One region of the Pseudoduganella sp. UC29_106 genome, then DNA from elsewhere that is predicted to be linked to it. Evidence: predicted binding sites of a transcription regulator. Region 1 holds the regulator's gene; each other region holds the start of a gene.

Region 1 (4,134 bases):
GCGCCCACGGTCAGGCCGGTCAGGCCCAGCCACATGCCCAGGCTGCCCGGCGCATGGGACAGGAAATGGCTGCCGCCCACGTCCGGGAACAAGCCGATATTGACTTCCGGCATCGCCAACTTCGTACGGCCGCTGACAATGCGCACGCCGCAGCCCGGCCCGCCCTGCGAGATGCCCATGCCGCCTCCCATCACCACCCCATCCATCAGGGCAATATACGGTTTGTTGTAGAAATGAATTAAATGATTTAGCCCGTATTCCTCGGTGAAGAAATCCTCAAGCAGCGCGCTGTTGCCCTGGGCGAGCTGTGGCCCACTTCATGGAAGAAACGGATATCACCGCCCGCGCACAAGGCTTTGCCGCTGCTGCTGCGGATCACCACCGCCGCCACGGACGCATCGCCGCGCCAGGCCAGCAGCGCACGCGTGATGGCGCGCACCATGTCGAGGGAGAGGGAGTTGAGTGCCTTGGGGCGGTCGAGGGTGATGAAGCCGGTGCTGTTGCTGATGTGGGTGATGACGTATTCGCTCATTGTTCTCAGGGTGAGGTTGCAAAAAGGGCGCCAGATGCGCCCTTTGTTGATGAGTCCCGCGTGTCCTTTACATAGCGGTGACTGGTGCTTCGTAAGTGTCCGGCAGATGCTTGATCGCTTCGTGGTTATGGTTCTGCACGCGGTCCTTGTGCTTCATGACCTGGCGATCCAGTTTGTCGATCAGCGTATCGATGGCGGCATAAAGGTCTTGCGAAAGGCTCTCCACATACACAGTCTTACCCGACATGCGCAGATTAATCTCTGCTTTTTGACGTTTTTCTTTCTCGGTGAGGTTATCTACAGTCAGGATGACAGCAATATCAATCACTTGATCGAAATGGCGTTTAATCCGCTCCAGCTTGTTCTGCACGTACTCGCGAATCGCTGGGGTCACTTCGACATGATGTCCACTGATGGTGAGATTCATACACACTCCTAAAGATGATGTCGCTTACAAGTTCATACATGCTTGTAGCATGCAGCGGAACCGTGCACTACAAAGACTTGCGGAGACTTACTGGTGGGATCTTCAATGCTTCTCGGTACTTGGCAACAGTACGTCGCGCTATGACCATGCCCTGTTCTCCCAGCATGTCCGCAATCTTACTGTCGGATAAAGGATTTTTCGGGTCTTCTGCTCCTGTCAATTGCACGATCAGCGCACGGATCGCAGTCGATGAGGCTTCACCCCCAGCTTCAGTCGCGACGTGGCTTCCAAAGAAATATTTCAACTCAAACATGCCATGCGGGGTGAGCATGTATTTTTGAGTTGTTACCCGAGAAATAGTGCTCTCGTGTAGTCCCAGTGTATCAGCTATTTCACGCAACACAAGGGGTCTCATGGCCACTGCGCCATGACTGAAAAAGTTCTTTTGTCTTTCTACTATCGCCTGCGAAACGCGCAGGATTGTGTCGAAGCGCTGGCGCATATTCTTGATCAGCCACTTGGCTTCCTGCAGCTGGGCGCTCATCTGGGATTCGCCCTTGCCCTGCTTGAGCAGGCTCGCGTACAAGGCATTCACGCGCAGGCGCGGCATGACGTCGTTGTTCAGGCTGACCTGCCAGCCATTGCGGCTCTTCTTCACGATCACGTCCGGCACGACATAGTCTGACACGTCTGACGCAAATTCAGCGCCCGGATGGGGATTGCACTGGCGAATCACCGCCTGCGCTTCGCGCAAGTCTTCATCGTCGCAGTCCAGCGCCTTCTTCAGCTTGTTGAACTCGCGCTGGGCAAACCAGGTCAGATGCTTCTCGACAATGCACAGCGCCATGCGGCGCGTGACCATGGGCACATTGGGCAGGCGCTTGATCTGCAGCGCCAGGCATTCGGACGCATTGCGCGCGCCCACGCCGACCGGGTCGAAGTTCTGCAGCAGCAACAGGGCCGTGCGCAACTCTTCCAGTTCGACTTCCAGCTCTTCCGGCAGGCGCGCATGGATCTCTTCCAGCGGTTCTTCCAGGTAGCCGTTCTCGTCCAGCGCATCGATGATGATTTCCATCAGCGCGCGGTCGCGCGCTTCCGCCACGGTCACGCGCATCTGCTCCAGCAGGTGCTCGCGCAGCGTGCAGTGGTTCGCTTCCAATTGCGGGCGGCTGTCCTCGTCGTCCGGCGACTTGTTGCGGCCGGAATCGCTCCAGTCGCTATCGCCTATGTCGCCGCCCTCGCCTTCGCCGCCTTCACCGCCTTCATAGCTGTCGGCTTCGGCGCTGGGCGCGGATTCGCCCTCGCCTTGCGGCGCGGACTCTTGTGGTGCTTCGGCAGAGCCATTGCCCTGGTTGATGGCGCCGTCCGCCAGCAGGCGCACCGAATGATCGAGCGGATCATCCAGGCGTTCCAGCAGCGGGTTGTCGCTCAGCAGCTGCTCCAACTCCTGGTGCAGCTCGAGCGTCGAGAGCTGCAACAGGCGGATGGATTGCTGCAGCTGCGGTGTGAGCGCCAGGTGTTGCGAGGTTCGCAGTTGCAGTGACTGTTTCATGGCCTTGCTTACATGCGGAAGTGTTCGCCGAGATACACGCGGCGGACAGACTCGTCGGCAATAATATCGTCCGGGCGGCCCGAAGCCAGCACCGAACCCTGGTTGATGATGTAGGCGCGATCGCAGATACCGAGCGTCTCACGCACATTGTGGTCGGTAATCAGCACACCGATATTGCGCTCCTTCAGGAAACGTACGATACGCTGGATTTCGATCACGGCAATCGGGTCCACGCCCGCGAACGGCTCGTCCAGCAGCACGAAGCGGGGGTTGGTGGCGAGGGCGCGCGCAATTTCCACGCGGCGGCGTTCACCGCCGGACAGCGACAGCGCCTGGTTCTCGCGCAGCTTTTCGATCTGCAGGTCGGCCAGCAGGGCTTCCAGGCGCTCGTCGATCTGCGCCTTGGTCATCGGCTTGCCGTCCACGTTCTGAATCTCCAGCACGGCGCGGATATTCTCTTCCACGGTCAGCTTGCGGAACACCGAAGCTTCCTGCGGCAGGTAGGACAGGCCCAGGGTGGCGCGCTTGTGGATGGGCAGCATGGACACGTCCACGCCGCCGATATCGATGGTGCCTGCGTCGGACGCGACCAGGCCCACGATCATGTAGAAGGACGTTGTCTTGCCCGCGCCGTTCGGCCCCAGCAGGCCTACCACTTCGCCGCAATCCACCTGCAGCGACACGTCATGCACCACCTGGCGCTTGCCGTAGGTCTTTTGCAGGCCCTTGACGACCAGGGTGCTTTCGCAAGTCGAAACCGCCATGCTTATTTCCCTGCCGCTGGCGTTGGGTTGGTCGTGGCCGGCGGCGTTGCCGGTGGAGCGGTGCGCGTCGGCTGGATCACCATCGTGCCGCGGCCGCCGCCCTGTTTTACTCTCGCCGGTGGAAGTGTTCTTCACGCTGAAGAATTCCTTGCGGCTGTCATAGGAGATGAATTCGCCTTCGACTTCGTCGCTCGGCTTGGCGCCTTCCAGGCGCTTGATCTTCGCCTTGCTGAACATCTTCACCAGTTCAACGTTCTCGTCGTACTCGATGCGTTCAGCCTCGCCTTCCACCCACTGGTCGCCTTCGCCGTCGCGCTTCTGGCGGAAGGTGGCCTTGCCGCCGCCGCCCGTCAGCACCACGTGCTGGAAGCCTTCCGGCGTCTGCGACACCACGGCGCGCGCCGCCTTCATCAACAGCGTGCCGCGCGTGAGGACCACATTGCCGGTGGCGATGCGCTGCTGCTTCACATCGTCCACTTCCAGGTTATCGAACTTGATTTCCATCGGCTTGTAGGAGTCGGCTTTTTCGGCGGCGGCCATGCCGCTCACCAAAGCCAGGACTGCCGAAAGCAGGAGTTTTTTCATCGTAATTCCATTCGTATTGGGTTAGCGCGCCTTCGGCGGGAAGACGAGCGTGCCGCGGCCGGACAGTTCCAACTGTCGGCTGGCGTTATTGGCGCGCATGCCACTGGCTTGCGCGGTGGTTTCACCCGATTTCATGCGCACCGGCTGGTCCGTCTCCATACGGTCCTCGTCCGGGTAGATCACCAGCTTATCCGTTTCCAGGTGCAGTTCCTGGTTCGCCTGCCCGGCGGCGCGGTCGATCCTTACCTCGTCGCGCAGGGTCACGCGGCTGTTC
Region 2 (4,134 bases), 820 kb from region 1:
CCGAGTAGGCGAATGCGCTCAGTCCGATCGCCAGTGCGTGCGAGCTCATATGCCAGCCGTCCGCCAGCAGGGCCATCGAGCTGAACGCCCAGCCGGCGCCGATTTCAACGACCATCATCGCGGCCGTGATCCACATGACCAGCTTTGTGCTGCGCTCTGCCGCCTGGCTGCCTGCGCCGAAGACGTGACTATGCTTGTAAGCCTCGATATTCATTTCAGATAAGTCCTCACAACGCCGATCAGTTCCTTTGCGCCTTCCGCGCGCTCCGCTTCATCCAGCGCACTGCTGGCAACATGCTCCAGCAGGTGATCCTCGATCACCTCCGCCATCAGCCCATTCATCGCCCCGCGTGCGCCCGCCAGCAGCTGCAGCACTTCCGAACATCCCTGCTCCGCGTCCAGCGCCCGCTCAACCGCCTCAAGCTGCCCGCGAATCCGCTTCACGCGCGCCAGCAGCTTTGCCTTTTCCTTAGTCGTATGCGACACGGCTTCCTCATGAACATATAGGGTAGGGGGGTATACTAACACGATCGCGATCACGACCGGACTTCCAGCGTATTCAGGCCTGAACCGGCGCATGCTGCGCCATCAATTCGGTCACCCAATCGATAAATACGCGCAGCTTCTTGCTTACATGCCGGTTTTCAGGAAACGCAAGGTAAAGCGGCATGGGGTCGATGTGCCAATCCTGGAACAGCTGCACCAGGTCGCCGCGCGCGACAGCGGCCCGGGCCATGTACTCGGGTAACCAGAGCACGCCCAAGCCCGCCAGTGCGGCGGCCAGATAAGCATTGCCGTCGTCGATCGCCAGCGCATGCCTACCCTGCACGCGCACGCTCTCGCCATCGCGTTTCAGCGCGTAGGGGAAAGGCTTGCCGCTGCGGGACCAGCGGAAGCTGACAATGCGATGCTCCGAATCCTGCAGCTCAGCCGGATGCGCAGGCGTGCCGGCGCGCTCAAGATAGCTGGCCGCTGCATACACGCCGAGCGCCAGGTCGCCGACGTGGCGCGCAACGAGAGACTGGTCGGTAAATTCGCCGCCGCGCACGACGCAGTCCACGTTTTCGCCGATCAGGTCTACCTTGCGGTCGCTGGCGCCCATATCGAGTTGAATGTCCGGATAGCGCGCATAAAAGGCAGGCAAGGCGGGCACCAGAATCAAGGTCGCCAACGGCGCCGGCACGTCCACCCGCAACAGGCCCTTGGGCAGGGAGGACGCATTCGGCAGGCCGGTTTCCAGGTCGTCCAGATCGGCCAGCAGACGGACCGCGCGATCGTAATACGCGGCGCCATCTGCCGTGACATTGACCTTGCGCGTGGTCCGGTTCAGCAGCTTGACGCGCAGCCTGACCTCCAGCTGCTGGATGAGCTGGGTTACGCTGGTCCGGCTCATGTGAAGCGTTTCGGCCGCTTTCGTGAAACTGCCGGACTCCACCACCCGAACAAAGGCCTTCATGGCGTCGAATCTGTCCATTGTTTGGATTATACAAATAGTGCTGGAGTCAATTGCTTGTTTATCTGCGGGGGCTGCGTGGCTACAGTTTGTCTTATCTAAACAATGGAGGTATTTGATGAGCAAACGTGACGTAGTTTTCCCGCCGGGCCGGCACTCGCTGTATGAACAGAACCGCTATTCGCCGGCAATCCGCTCCAACGGATTCCTGTTCGTTTCCGGCCAGGTCGGCAGCCGCGAGGAAGGCTCTCCTGAGCCCGGCCTCGAAGCCCAGGTCCGGCGTGCATTCGAGAACCTGAACGCGATCCTGCACGCGGCCAACAGCTCGTTCGACGACGTGGTGGACGTGACCGTCTTCATCGTGGACCCGGAATCGAAGTTCGAGAAGATCTGGAGCGTGGTGCAGGATTACTGGGGCCGTGCCCCTCATCCGACCGTGACCGCCGTTGGCGTGACCTGGCTATACGGCTTCGACTTCGAGATCAAGGTGATCGCGAAAGCCAAGGATTGACGTGCAGCGAAACTGACACGGCGGGGGCCCTTTTCACAGAAGAACCTAAGGCCGCGCTGCTGTCGGAAAACTTTACAACAACGTTAATTGTCGTGCGGCACTCTTTAATAAGTTTCTGTTTTTAAACCGTTAATTCCTTGTGGCACATTACTTGCTCAATGATAGCCATCACTAACACACAGGAAGCAGCATGTCTCTCAAGCACATCTTTGTATTCGCAATTGCAGTTACCGCCGTGGCTTCCGCACAGGCGGGCACGACCCAGTTGATCAGCAATGGCAATTTCGAAACTGGCTCGCTGGCAGGCTGGACTTCAGCTACCACCAACGGCCAACAATTCAACGCGATCGCTAACGGTGGCAACGTTCCTTATAGCGGCCACGCTGTCCAGGCGAACAGCACCGGCGGGACCTTTGTGGCAGTCAGCGATCAGAACGGACCGAGCGGCCAGGCGCTTCTGCAAACATTCACCAAGACTGCCAACGTCAACTCTCTGATCCTGGAGTTCGACTGGTTCGATAATACCCACGCCGCCTTCAATGGCACGGAAATTAACGGCAGCCAGCAAGTTGGCCGGGTTGACATCCTGACCGCAGCTGCAGGGTCGTGGGACGTAACCGGCGGCGTGGTGCAAAATCTGCTGCTGAACGCTGGCTCTGTCACCGGCTACGGCACGACGATCCCGTGGCAGCATTCGAGCTTCGACTTGTCCGGCCTGGCAGCAGGCACCTATCAACTGCGCTTTGCGAATGGCCAAAACAGCTATTTCCAGGAATTTGGTGTCGACAACGTTCGACTGACGGCGGAAGTGCCAGAGCCTTCGAGCATCGCCTTGCTCGGACTGGGCCTGCTTTGCGCCGGCCTGGTACGCCGCAAGTCCGCCAAAAAATAATCGCCGCGCCGCACGCGCTGCATTGGCAGCGCGCATGACGCGGCGCCGCGACACTCAGGCTTTCTCTGGCTTCGCCGTCAGCTCGCCCGCCTTGATGGCGCTCATCAAGCCAAGCAAGGTGCCGAAAGCGTTGTTGTCGGCGCCGCCCATTTGCACTTGCGGAACGAGCGGCACCTTGGCTGCTTCAAACGCCTCGGCCAGGCGCAGCATCACGGTTTGCGTCAGCTGCTTATCCGCGCCCTCGCCCTGCATCGCTTCGGACTTGGCCTGGATCGCGGCCGCTTCCGCCTCGCCCACCGAGCGGATGGCGGACGCGCGACCCGCGCCTTCCATCTCCTGCTTGAAGCGTTCGGCCTGCGAGAGCGCCTCGATCTCCTGGCGGCGCTTCTCGGCAGCCTTCACATTGGCCGCACCCTGGTTTTCCTTGATCGAGATATCCACCAGCGATCCGGTCAGCTCTTTCTGTTTGGCGGCGCGCTGCTCGGCTTCGTTCAGTTCACGCTCCTTATCCGCGGCGATCTGCTTCTGCGCGAAGGTCTCCACCTGTTCGCGCGCGATCTGGCGATCGCGCAGCTGGGCCATGATGTTCTCGATCTTGTTGTCGCCCTGCTGCGGCTTCGGCGTGCCGATCAGCACTTCCTGGAATTCCAGCGAGTAGGCCTGGAAGCGCTGCTTCATGTCTTCCGACGCATTGAGCTGCAATTCGCTGCGCGACTGAATCAGTTCAATGAAGGTCTTGGTCTGCGAGACGTTCTTGAAGTATGAGGACACCATCGGGTCCAGCGTCTGCTCCACCAATTGCGCAACATTGCCGAAGCGCTGCACCACCATCGGCGCCTTGCGGTAGTCGATGTGCACCACGACCGACAGCGGCAGCTGCGGTTCAAACGCGTCCTTGGTAATGAGCGTGATCTCGCGCAGGTTCTTGTCGAAGCTGGAACCGCTTTCGCCCGACTTCCACATCAGCACAAAGTTCGTGGTCGGCACCAGTTCGATCTTGCCGGCGTAGGTGTTGAATGCGTACTTGCCAGGCATGAGCGGATCGCGCCACACGCCGCGGCAACCGCTTTCCACCAACTCACCATGCGTGTACTCGGTGCCGGACAAGTCGGTACCCTTATGGCCGGTATAGGACACGACCACGCCAACATAGCCGACCGGGATCACGGTCTTCCTGATGAACTCCACCGTCGCGAACAGGCGGTTGATGAAGTAAGTGCCTTCCACCAGAACGCGTTCCTGACGGCCGCGGCGTCCGCCGGCGGCGAGGAATTTTTC
Region 3 (4,134 bases), 1.6 Mb from region 1:
ACTTCTCCGTCTACAGCGCAACCAAGGCTTTCGTCAGCCACCTGACACGCCATATGCGCGCCGAACTGGGTGCGAAAAATGTACGCGTTTCGGTGATCGAGCCGGGCATCACGTCGACCGAGCTGCAAGGCCACGTCACCAGCCAGGGTGTAAAGGATTGGCTGGCCGATGCGGCGCAGAAGTATGAGTTCCTGAAGCCGGAGGACGTGGCCGAAGTGGTGCGCTTCCTGGCCGTGCAGCCCCCGCGCGTGAACCTGATGCAGGTGGTTGTGATGCCGACCGGGCAGGCGACTTAAGGCAGGGTTATACTGCATGGCTCATGAATAACTCAGGAATGACCATGCAGAAATCCTTGTTGCGACGCGCCGCCCTTAGCCTGGCCTTTGGTACGTCGGTGGCGGCGCAGGCGGCGGTGCCCGTGCAGGGCTATGTGGTGAAACAGTCTTTCCCGCACGATGAGCAGGCCTTCACGCAAGGCCTGTTTTTCATGGACGGTTACCTGTATGAGAGCACGGGCCAGTACGGCGCGTCGTCGGTGCGCAAGGTCGACCTGAAAACGGGCAAGGTGCTGCAGAAGCGCGACCTGCCGGCACAGGTGTTCGGCGAGGGCATTGCGCCCGTTGGCGGCAATATCGCGGCGCTGACCTGGATGAACCAGGGCGGCTTCATTCTGGATGGCGCCACCTTCGCGCAGAAGGCGGTCTTCGAATACAAGGGCGAGGGCTGGGGCCTGACCAGCAATGGCGAGAGCGTGTACATGAGCGATGGCACGTCCTATATCCGTGTGCTGAATTCGGCCACGATGCAGGAGACGCGCCGCATCCACGTCACGGCCGAGGGCTTGCCGGTCACGCGCATCAACGAGCTGGAATGGGTCGATGGCCTGATCTACGCGAATGTGTGGCAGACGGACCGCATTGCGCGCATCGATCCGATGTCCGGCAAGGTGATAGGCTGGATCGACCTGAGCGGCCTTTCCGCGACGGCCGGCGCGGCGCATGACGCGGACAATGTTTTGAATGGCATCGCCTATGATGCCAAGTCGAAGCGCCTGTTCGTCACCGGCAAGCGCTGGCCGAAGCTGTTTGAGATTGAACTCAAGCCGGCGAAGAAATAACTCCCGCGGGCCGGCGGCGCCTTAGAAAACCCAAGGCGTGAAGCTGGTGTCTGCCACATCGTGGCAGACACCAGGTTTATGCCGTGGGTTTATTGCTCGCGCACCCAGGTCTGCGAGCGGCCCAAGAGCGGCATGCCGATATAGCCGCGTACCTCCAGCTTCTTGCCGCCGTCGGCCACTTTCAGCTTGCTGCGATAGACCTTGCCGTTGTTCGGGTCCAGGATTTCGCCGCCGGTATATTCGGCGCCATCTTTTTTCAGGCCGGTCAGCATCGTCATGCCGATGATGGGCTGGTTCTTGCGCGCGTCGGAGCACTTGTCGCAGACGGGGTTCTGCTCCTCGTCCGCGCCGCGGAACAGTTTCTCGATCTTGCCTTCCAGTACGCCGTTGGTCTCCGTGATGCGGATCAGGGCTTTCGGCTTGCCGCTCACATCGTCGATGTTCTTCCACAGGCCTACCGGGGTGTCCTGGGCAAAGGCCGGCAGGGTGGCCATGGCGGCAATGGCCAGAATGGTGTGCAGCGGTGCGCGCATTCAAAGTCTCCTTATTGGTTTGGGGTGTCAGCCAGTGTAGCAAAGGAGGCCGTGCCGCCAAGGCCAATTCAGTGACTTTGGAGTGCCAACTCTAAAACGGGACAGTGCAACAGGCGGGTTGCTCCATTCTGGAACACCCAAGGCCAAAAACAAGTGCCTGCCACGATGTGGCAGGCACTAGGTTTAAGGTGCTGGTTTGAAAGCCTCCTGCGTGGCACAAAGGTTGCGTATTCAGGTAGTGAAAGTCCTCGGACCTTCGCCACCAAACCTACATCAAGGAGACTGTCATGCAATGGAGCAAGCCTGAAGCCATCGATTTCCGCTTTGGCTTTGAAATCACGCTGTATATCTTCAACCGCTAAGGGGCGCGCGGCCGCTGCGTGAGTGGCGGCCGCCATGCATCATGAAGATCATCGTACTCGGCTCGGCAGCCGGCGGCGGCTACCCGCAGTGGAACTGCAACTGCCATAACTGCGACGGCCTGCGCCGCGGCGCTATTCGCAGCCGTCCACGCACCCAATCCTCGATCGCGATTTCCGCCAATGGCCAGGACTGGCTGCTGGTGAACGCCTCGCCCGACATCCTGACCCAGATCCGCGCCACGCCGGCGCTGCAGCCGGCCCGCACTGCACGTGACAGCGGCATCGCCGCCGTGCTGCTGATGGACGCGCAGGTGGATCACGTCACCGGCCTGATGATGCTGCGCGAAGGGAAGCGCATTCACCTCTACTGCAGCGCAGCGGTGTGGGAGGACCTGAACGCCGGTTTGCCCTTAGCCCGCGTGCTGTCCCACTACTGCGGCGTGGAATGGCACGAGCTGCCGGTGGCGCAGGGCGATCGCTGCAGTTTCAGCGTGCCTCAGCTGGAAGGCTTGCGCTTTACCGCCGTGCCGCTGGACAGCAAGGCGCCGCCTTATTCGCCGCATCGCGATGCGCCCGTCGCCGGGGACAACATCGGTCTGCTGGTGCAGGACCTCGCCACCGGCAGCAAGCTTTTTTACGCGCCGGGACTGGGCAGCATCTCGCCGACAACGGCAGCGGCCATGCGCGAAGCGGACTGCCTGATGGTGGACGGCACGTTCTGGACCGAGGACGAAATGATCACGCTGCGCTTCTCAAGCAAGCCTGCGGCGGCGATGGGCCACCTGCCGCAGTCCGGTCCCGGCGGCATGATCGAGGTGCTGGACGGGCTGCCTGCCAGCCGCAAGGTCCTCATCCACATCAACAACACCAATCCCATCCTCGATGAAGAGGCGCCGCAACATGTGCTGCTGCGCCGTCATGGAATCGAGGTCGCCTTTGACGGAATGGAGCTCGAATTATGAACATGATGTCCCGACAGGAGATCGGTTTCCAGCCGCGCTGGGACAAAGCCACCTTCGCCGCGCAGCTGATGGCCAAGGAAGTGCACTATCACATCCACCATCCTTTCAATGTGCGCATGCAGGAGGGCAGTCTGACGCCGGACCAGATCCGCGGCTGGGTCGCCAACCGCTTTTATTACCAGATCAAGATTCCGCAGAAGGATGCGGCGATCCTGGCGAATTGTCCGGACCGCGAAACGCGCCGGCGCTGGCTGGTGCGCATCCAGGACCACGATGGGGGCGACGGGAATCCGGGCGGTATCGAGGCGTGGACGCGGCTGGGCGAGGCGGTCGGCATTCCGCGCAATGAGCTTTGGTCGCTGCGCCATGTGCTGCCGGGGGTGCGCTTTGCGGTGGATTCTTACGTGAACTTCGCGCGGCAAGCTTCGTGGCAGGAGGGGGTGTGCTCGTCGCTGACGGAGATGTTTGCGCCGAAGATCCATAAGGACAGGCTGGCGAGCTGGCCGCGGAATTATCCGTGGATCGAGCCGGAGGGGTTGCAGTATTTCCGCAGCCGGGTTTCGTTGGCCGAACGGGATGTGGAGCATGGACTGGCCGTTACGCTGGCTTATTTCCAGACGCGCGAGCAGCAGGAGCGGGCGCTGGAGATCCTGCAGTTCAAGCTGGATGTGCTGTGGTCGATGATGGATGCGATTGAGTTGGCTTACGCTTGATTGTGGTGGTGCGCAGGCACGGCGGATCAATGATCCGCCCTACGCTGTGCCGGAACGCATCCGGTGATTGCCGGCACGGGGCGCTATTGGCCCGACAGGGCTGTAGGGCGGATCATTGATCCGCCGTGAATGGACGGGGGAGACAAATATGGATGCGATCGAACAACCCAAACTGTCGCGGATGTTCCGGCTGCAGTGGGAAGAAGCGCAGAACGCTTATGTGCTGCTGTACCCGGAGGGACTGGTGCGGTTGAACACCAGCGCGGCGGAGATCCTGAAGCGCTGCGACGGCCGCAGCGCGCTGGCGGATATCGTGGCGCAGCTGGAGCAGGCTTTTAACGCCAGCAACCTGGCGCAAGACGTGCAGGCCTTCGTGGCCGATGCGCGGCAGCGAGGCTGGCTTGTGTAGCGCGCCCGCACGGCAGGCAGCAGCGCCCATGGCGCCGC
Region 4 (4,134 bases), 2.2 Mb from region 1:
CTGCCCAGGCTCGCAGGGTCGTCACGGTCGTAACTGCCGGTTGGCGCCACCACATCCAGCGAGACAAGATAATGCAGGCTGGGCGAGGCGTGATATCCGAGGGCCGCGCCGAAAGTCATATCGCCCAGCCCCTGGTTCTTCCAGCGCCCGGCCCCCGCGCGCACATCCACATCCAGCAGCGGCGCCACCACATGCAGCGCCAGTTGCCCGCCCAGGATCGATTGCCCCGTCACCCACACCAGCCGAGGCGCTGCCACGCCGACCTTCACCCTGAAATTCGGCACATCTACGCGATTGCCGGCGCCATCGCGGATCGAGTCGTAACGCAAGCCGCCGGCGTAAGCGATGCCGTACAAGCCAGGCGGCGGCAAAGCGCCCGACATGAAGTTCTCCAGGCCATCCGGATACACGCCCAGCCCCGCGCCTTCGGTCGCATAAGCCGCGTCGTTGGCGAGCATCAGCATGGTGGTAAAAATGGCTGCCCTTTTCATTGCGTCTCCTTTGTTGTGTTGTCGTAGCGGGGCTGTACGCAACGACCATGCCATTGCAATAACAGAGGGAAGACACGCAAAAACCCGGCGCTCCGCTTCAGCATTTGGTGAGGTGCACCTCATCAAATGATGAGGCGCAAGACGCGGATTTCTGTGGCACTATTGGCCGATAAAACCGACAAACGAGCAGGAGTTTGGCAGTGGAGACCCCGCAGTTACCGTCCAATGAGGATCTGTTGGCTCAGATCCGTTTCGATCCAGACCAGGGCACCATCTGGCTGCACGAGCAGCGCGTGATGCTCAATCCGGCAGCCGCTTGGGCACGCTGCGCGATGAGTTGGTCGAGACCATCGGCATGCAGCGCGCCCGCGCACTGCTGATGCGCTTCGGCTACCAGTCCGGCCTGCGCGACGCGGAAGTCGCGCGCAAGCTGCGTCCAGACCTGCCGATCGAGCAGGCCTTCATGGTGGGGCCGCAACTGCACAGCATCCGTGGCCTGGTCCATGTGACGCCACTCGAACTGGATCTCGATCTTGAGAAGGGCAGCTTCTTCGGCCGCTTCGAATGGCGCAACTCCTTCGAGGCCCAGGTCTACCTCCAGCATCACGACATCAGCAAGGACCCTGTGTGCTGGAGCCAGCTTGGCTACGCCAGCGGCTACACCACCTATTTCGTGGGACGCCCCATCATCTACAAGGAAGTGGCCTGCGTAGGCTGCGGCCATGCCCACTGCGAAATCGTCGGCAAGCCCGCCGAGGAGTGGGAAGACCACGCTGAAATGGAACGCATGCTGCCGCGCGACTCCCTCGCCGAAGAGTTGTTCGCCCTGCAAAGCCAGGTCAGCGAACTGCAGGAAACCATCAAGGCCGGCAAGCGCGACGCGATCAGCAATTCCGTCGGGCGCTCGCGCGCCTTCAGGGAAGCCTGCCAGCTGATTCACCGCGCGGCCGCCAGCAAGGCCAATGTGCTGCTTTCCGGAGAAACGGGTGCAGGCAAGGAAGTGTTTGCGCGCGGCCTGCACGCCGCGTCGCCGCGCGCCGACCAACCCTTCGTCGCGGTCAACTGCGCCAGCATTCCACCGGACCTGATCGAGGCTGAACTGTTCGGCGTCGAGAAAGGCGCCTATACCGGCGCGACGGTCAGCAGGCCTGGCAAATTCGAGCGCGCCAACCAGGGCACGATCTTCCTGGACGAAGTGGTCGAACTCTCGCCACGCGCCCAAGCCTCGTTGCTGCGCGTGCTGCAGGAAGGCGAACTGGAACGGGTGGGCGGCACGCAAGTCCACAAGATCAATGTGCGCATCGTCGCCGCCAGCAACGAAGACCTGAAACAGGCCGTGGCCAATGGCAAGTTCCGAGCCGACCTGTATTACCGCCTAAACGTTTATCCCGTGCATATCCCGCCGCTGCGCGAGCGCACCGAAGATATCCCACTACTGACGGAGCACTTCGTCAGCAAGTACAACACGCTGTACAACAAGCGCACATCCGGCGTTTCGGACAAGGCCATGCGCGCGCTGATGCACTACCAGTGGCCGGGGAATATCCGCGAACTGGAAAACATGATCGAGCGCGGCGTGATCCTCACGGACAGCAACCAGATGATCGACGAGCATGCCCTTTTCCCCTCGCTGACGGAGCCCGGCGGAATGAAAGCCATCGACCCCACCGGCCACTTGCATGCATCGGCTACGCAAACCGCAGATCCCGGCCACGACGAACTGTGCGAACAACTGCTTGCTGAAGGCTTCAGCCTGGACCAGCTAGAAGCCCGCCTGATCCGCACGGCCCTCGCAAAGGCCGAGGGCAACATCACCCATGCTGCGCGCCTGCTCAGCATCACCCGACCGCAACTCGCCTACCGGCTGGATAAGCTGAAAGGCCTCAAGTAACGCCCCTCCGCATTTGCTGAAGCACCGTTTCAGCCCCTCATGAAATCATGAAGCCGCGCGCCATGCCGCGCGGCCTGCAAACGCCTCTCCCCTTTGGATTCAAGCACTTAGTCTTGTGGCACGCCGATTGCTAAATAGCTCTTGCGGCACCAACGAAAAACAGGAGGAGACATGAATCAAGCGCCCTGCATACCCGGGCCGCTTCGTGCGGGTTGTTTCGCGCGATCCCGTATGGGTGCAGTTCGAATTTTCCATCGGCGACCCGGACCTGTGCGTAGAACTGACCATGCGTCCATCCCAGTACGAAGCCTTCCGTCGCCAGCAGCAGGCCACCGTGCTGCCCGATGCGCCGGCCGGACAACTAGAGCACGAACGCCGCCACTGGCACGACAGCGTTCCCGGCGAACGGGCTCACAAGGAAAACAACCAGGAGACATAGCAATGCAAATCGATATCCGCACAGACAGCGTCAAGCCGATACGCCAGACCTTCGCCAACATCGCCCGCCGGCTGGGCGGTGACAAGCCGGCCACACGCTACCAGGAAGCGATGTATGACCTTCAGCCGGACACCAGCTTCCACTACCGCCCGCTGTGGCAGCCGCAATACGAACTGTATGACAAGCGGCGCACGGCGGTCGTCATGGTCGACTGGTACGCGCTGAAGGACCCGCGCCAGTTTTACTACGGCACTTACGTGAACACCCGCGCGCGCCAGCAGGAATCGATGGAGAAAAACCTGGAGTTCCTCGAACAGCGCGCGCTGCTGGCGAACCTGCCTGCGGACGTGAAGGACCTGCTGACCACCACCGTCGTCGTTCTGCGCCACACCGAATGGGCCGCCAATATGAACAACGCGTCCATCACCGCCTACGGCTACGGCTCCGCGATCACCGAAGCGGGCATGTTCCACACCATGGACCGCCTGGCGCTGGCGCAGTACCTCACGCGCATCGGCCTGCTGATCGGCGGCAAGCCCGCCGTCGATGCAGCGAAGACTGCATGGCTTGAAGACGCCGCCTGGCAGCCTACCCGCCACGCTGTGGAAGACCTGATCGTGCGCCAGGACTGGTTCGAACTGTTCGTCGCGCAGAACCTGGTGTTCGACGCACTGGTCTATCCGCTGTTCTTCCAGAAGCTGGACGCACAACTGTCCCTCGCGCACGGCGCCGCCTATGCGCTGGCCACGGACTTCATGCAGACCTGGCATGCCGAGACCACACGTTGGGTCGATGCGGTCGTGAAGACGGCGGCCCAGGAAAGCAGCGCCAACACCGCTCGCATCTCCGGCTTTGCTTTCGGATGGCTGGACCGCTTTGCTGCAGCACTTGGCCCCGTCGCAAACCGCCTGTTCGGCGCAGACGGCGCCGATGTGCTGGCAGCCGTTACCGCCCCGCTGGAAAAGCGCCTGGCCACGCTCGGCCTGTCGCGCGAAGGAGAAGCATGATGAGCGGCCAACTCGTATTCATCGCCCTGCAGGCGAACGACGATATGCGTCCCGTCATCGACGCCATCGAAACCGACAACCCGCACGCCACCGTGCACCGCTATCCCGCCATGGTGAAGATCGATGCGCCGGGGCGCCTGGAAATCAACCGCGCCTCGATCGAAGACCGCATCGGCCGCAACTGGGACGTGCAGGAACTGCAGCTTGGCCTCATCTCACTGGCCGGCAATATCGAAGAAACCGAAGACCAGTTCGTGCTGGCCTGGCGTTAAACATCCATAAGGAGACAAGCAAATGAACACCGCA

Evidence for each region. Region 1 encodes sigma-54, which starts transcription at its own class of promoters, with help from an activator protein. Its sites were predicted from a motif close to TGGCANGNAANCTGCTTT; they were not measured.
Region 2: ACHMW6_RS35645 (PEP-CTERM sorting domain-containing protein) is a predicted target of sigma-54. The motif match lies at 2,105-2,122, and genes of this name have one in related genera.
Region 3: pqqA (pyrroloquinoline quinone precursor peptide PqqA) is a predicted target of sigma-54. The motif match lies at 1,863-1,880, and genes of this name have one in related genera.
Region 4: ACHMW6_RS06775 (phenol hydroxylase subunit) is a predicted target of sigma-54. The motif match lies at 2,499-2,516, and genes of this name have one in related genera.

Annotation. Positions count from the first base shown of each region.
Region 1 is NZ_CP171977.1:6,368,237-6,372,370, forward strand. It holds partial or broken gene ACHMW6_RS31710 (enoyl-CoA hydratase/isomerase family protein) at 1-532, opposite strand, end outside; gene hpf (ribosome hibernation-promoting factor, HPF/YfiA family) at 600-959, opposite strand; gene ACHMW6_RS31720 (RNA polymerase factor sigma-54) at 1,027-2,511, opposite strand; gene lptB (LPS export ABC transporter ATP-binding protein) at 2,520-3,275, opposite strand; partial or broken gene lptA (lipopolysaccharide transport periplasmic protein LptA) at 3,447-3,860, opposite strand; gene lptC (LPS export ABC transporter periplasmic protein LptC) at 3,882-4,134, opposite strand, start outside.
Region 2 is NZ_CP171977.1:7,184,520-7,188,653, reverse strand. It holds gene dmeF (CDF family Co(II)/Ni(II) efflux transporter DmeF) at 1-214, opposite strand, end outside; gene ACHMW6_RS35660 (metal/formaldehyde-sensitive transcriptional repressor) at 211-486, opposite strand; gene ACHMW6_RS35655 (LysR substrate-binding domain-containing protein) at 560-1,474, opposite strand; gene ACHMW6_RS35650 (RidA family protein) at 1,572-1,964, shown strand; gene ACHMW6_RS35645 (PEP-CTERM sorting domain-containing protein) at 2,155-2,856, shown strand; gene ACHMW6_RS35640 (SPFH domain-containing protein) at 2,911-4,134, opposite strand, start outside.
Region 3 is NZ_CP171977.1:689,994-694,127, forward strand. It holds gene ACHMW6_RS03830 (SDR family oxidoreductase) at 1-296, shown strand, start outside; gene ACHMW6_RS03835 (glutaminyl-peptide cyclotransferase) at 341-1,117, shown strand; gene ACHMW6_RS03840 (DUF2147 domain-containing protein) at 1,207-1,650, opposite strand; gene pqqA (pyrroloquinoline quinone precursor peptide PqqA) at 1,938-2,012, shown strand; gene pqqB (pyrroloquinoline quinone biosynthesis protein PqqB) at 2,051-2,974, shown strand; gene pqqC (pyrroloquinoline-quinone synthase PqqC) at 2,977-3,687, shown strand; gene pqqD (pyrroloquinoline quinone biosynthesis peptide chaperone PqqD) at 3,836-4,096, shown strand; gene pqqE (pyrroloquinoline quinone biosynthesis protein PqqE) at 4,125-4,134, shown strand, end outside.
Region 4 is NZ_CP171977.1:1,278,488-1,282,621, reverse strand. It holds gene ACHMW6_RS06790 (transporter) at 1-491, opposite strand, end outside; partial or broken gene ACHMW6_RS06785 (XylR N-terminal domain-containing protein) at 692-963, shown strand; gene ACHMW6_RS06780 (sigma 54-interacting transcriptional regulator) at 955-2,382, shown strand; gene ACHMW6_RS06775 (phenol hydroxylase subunit) at 2,588-2,821, shown strand; gene ACHMW6_RS06770 (aromatic/alkene monooxygenase hydroxylase subunit beta) at 2,824-3,828, shown strand; gene ACHMW6_RS06765 (MmoB/DmpM family protein) at 3,828-4,100, shown strand; partial or broken gene ACHMW6_RS06760 (aromatic/alkene/methane monooxygenase hydroxylase/oxygenase subunit alpha) at 4,123-4,134, shown strand, end outside.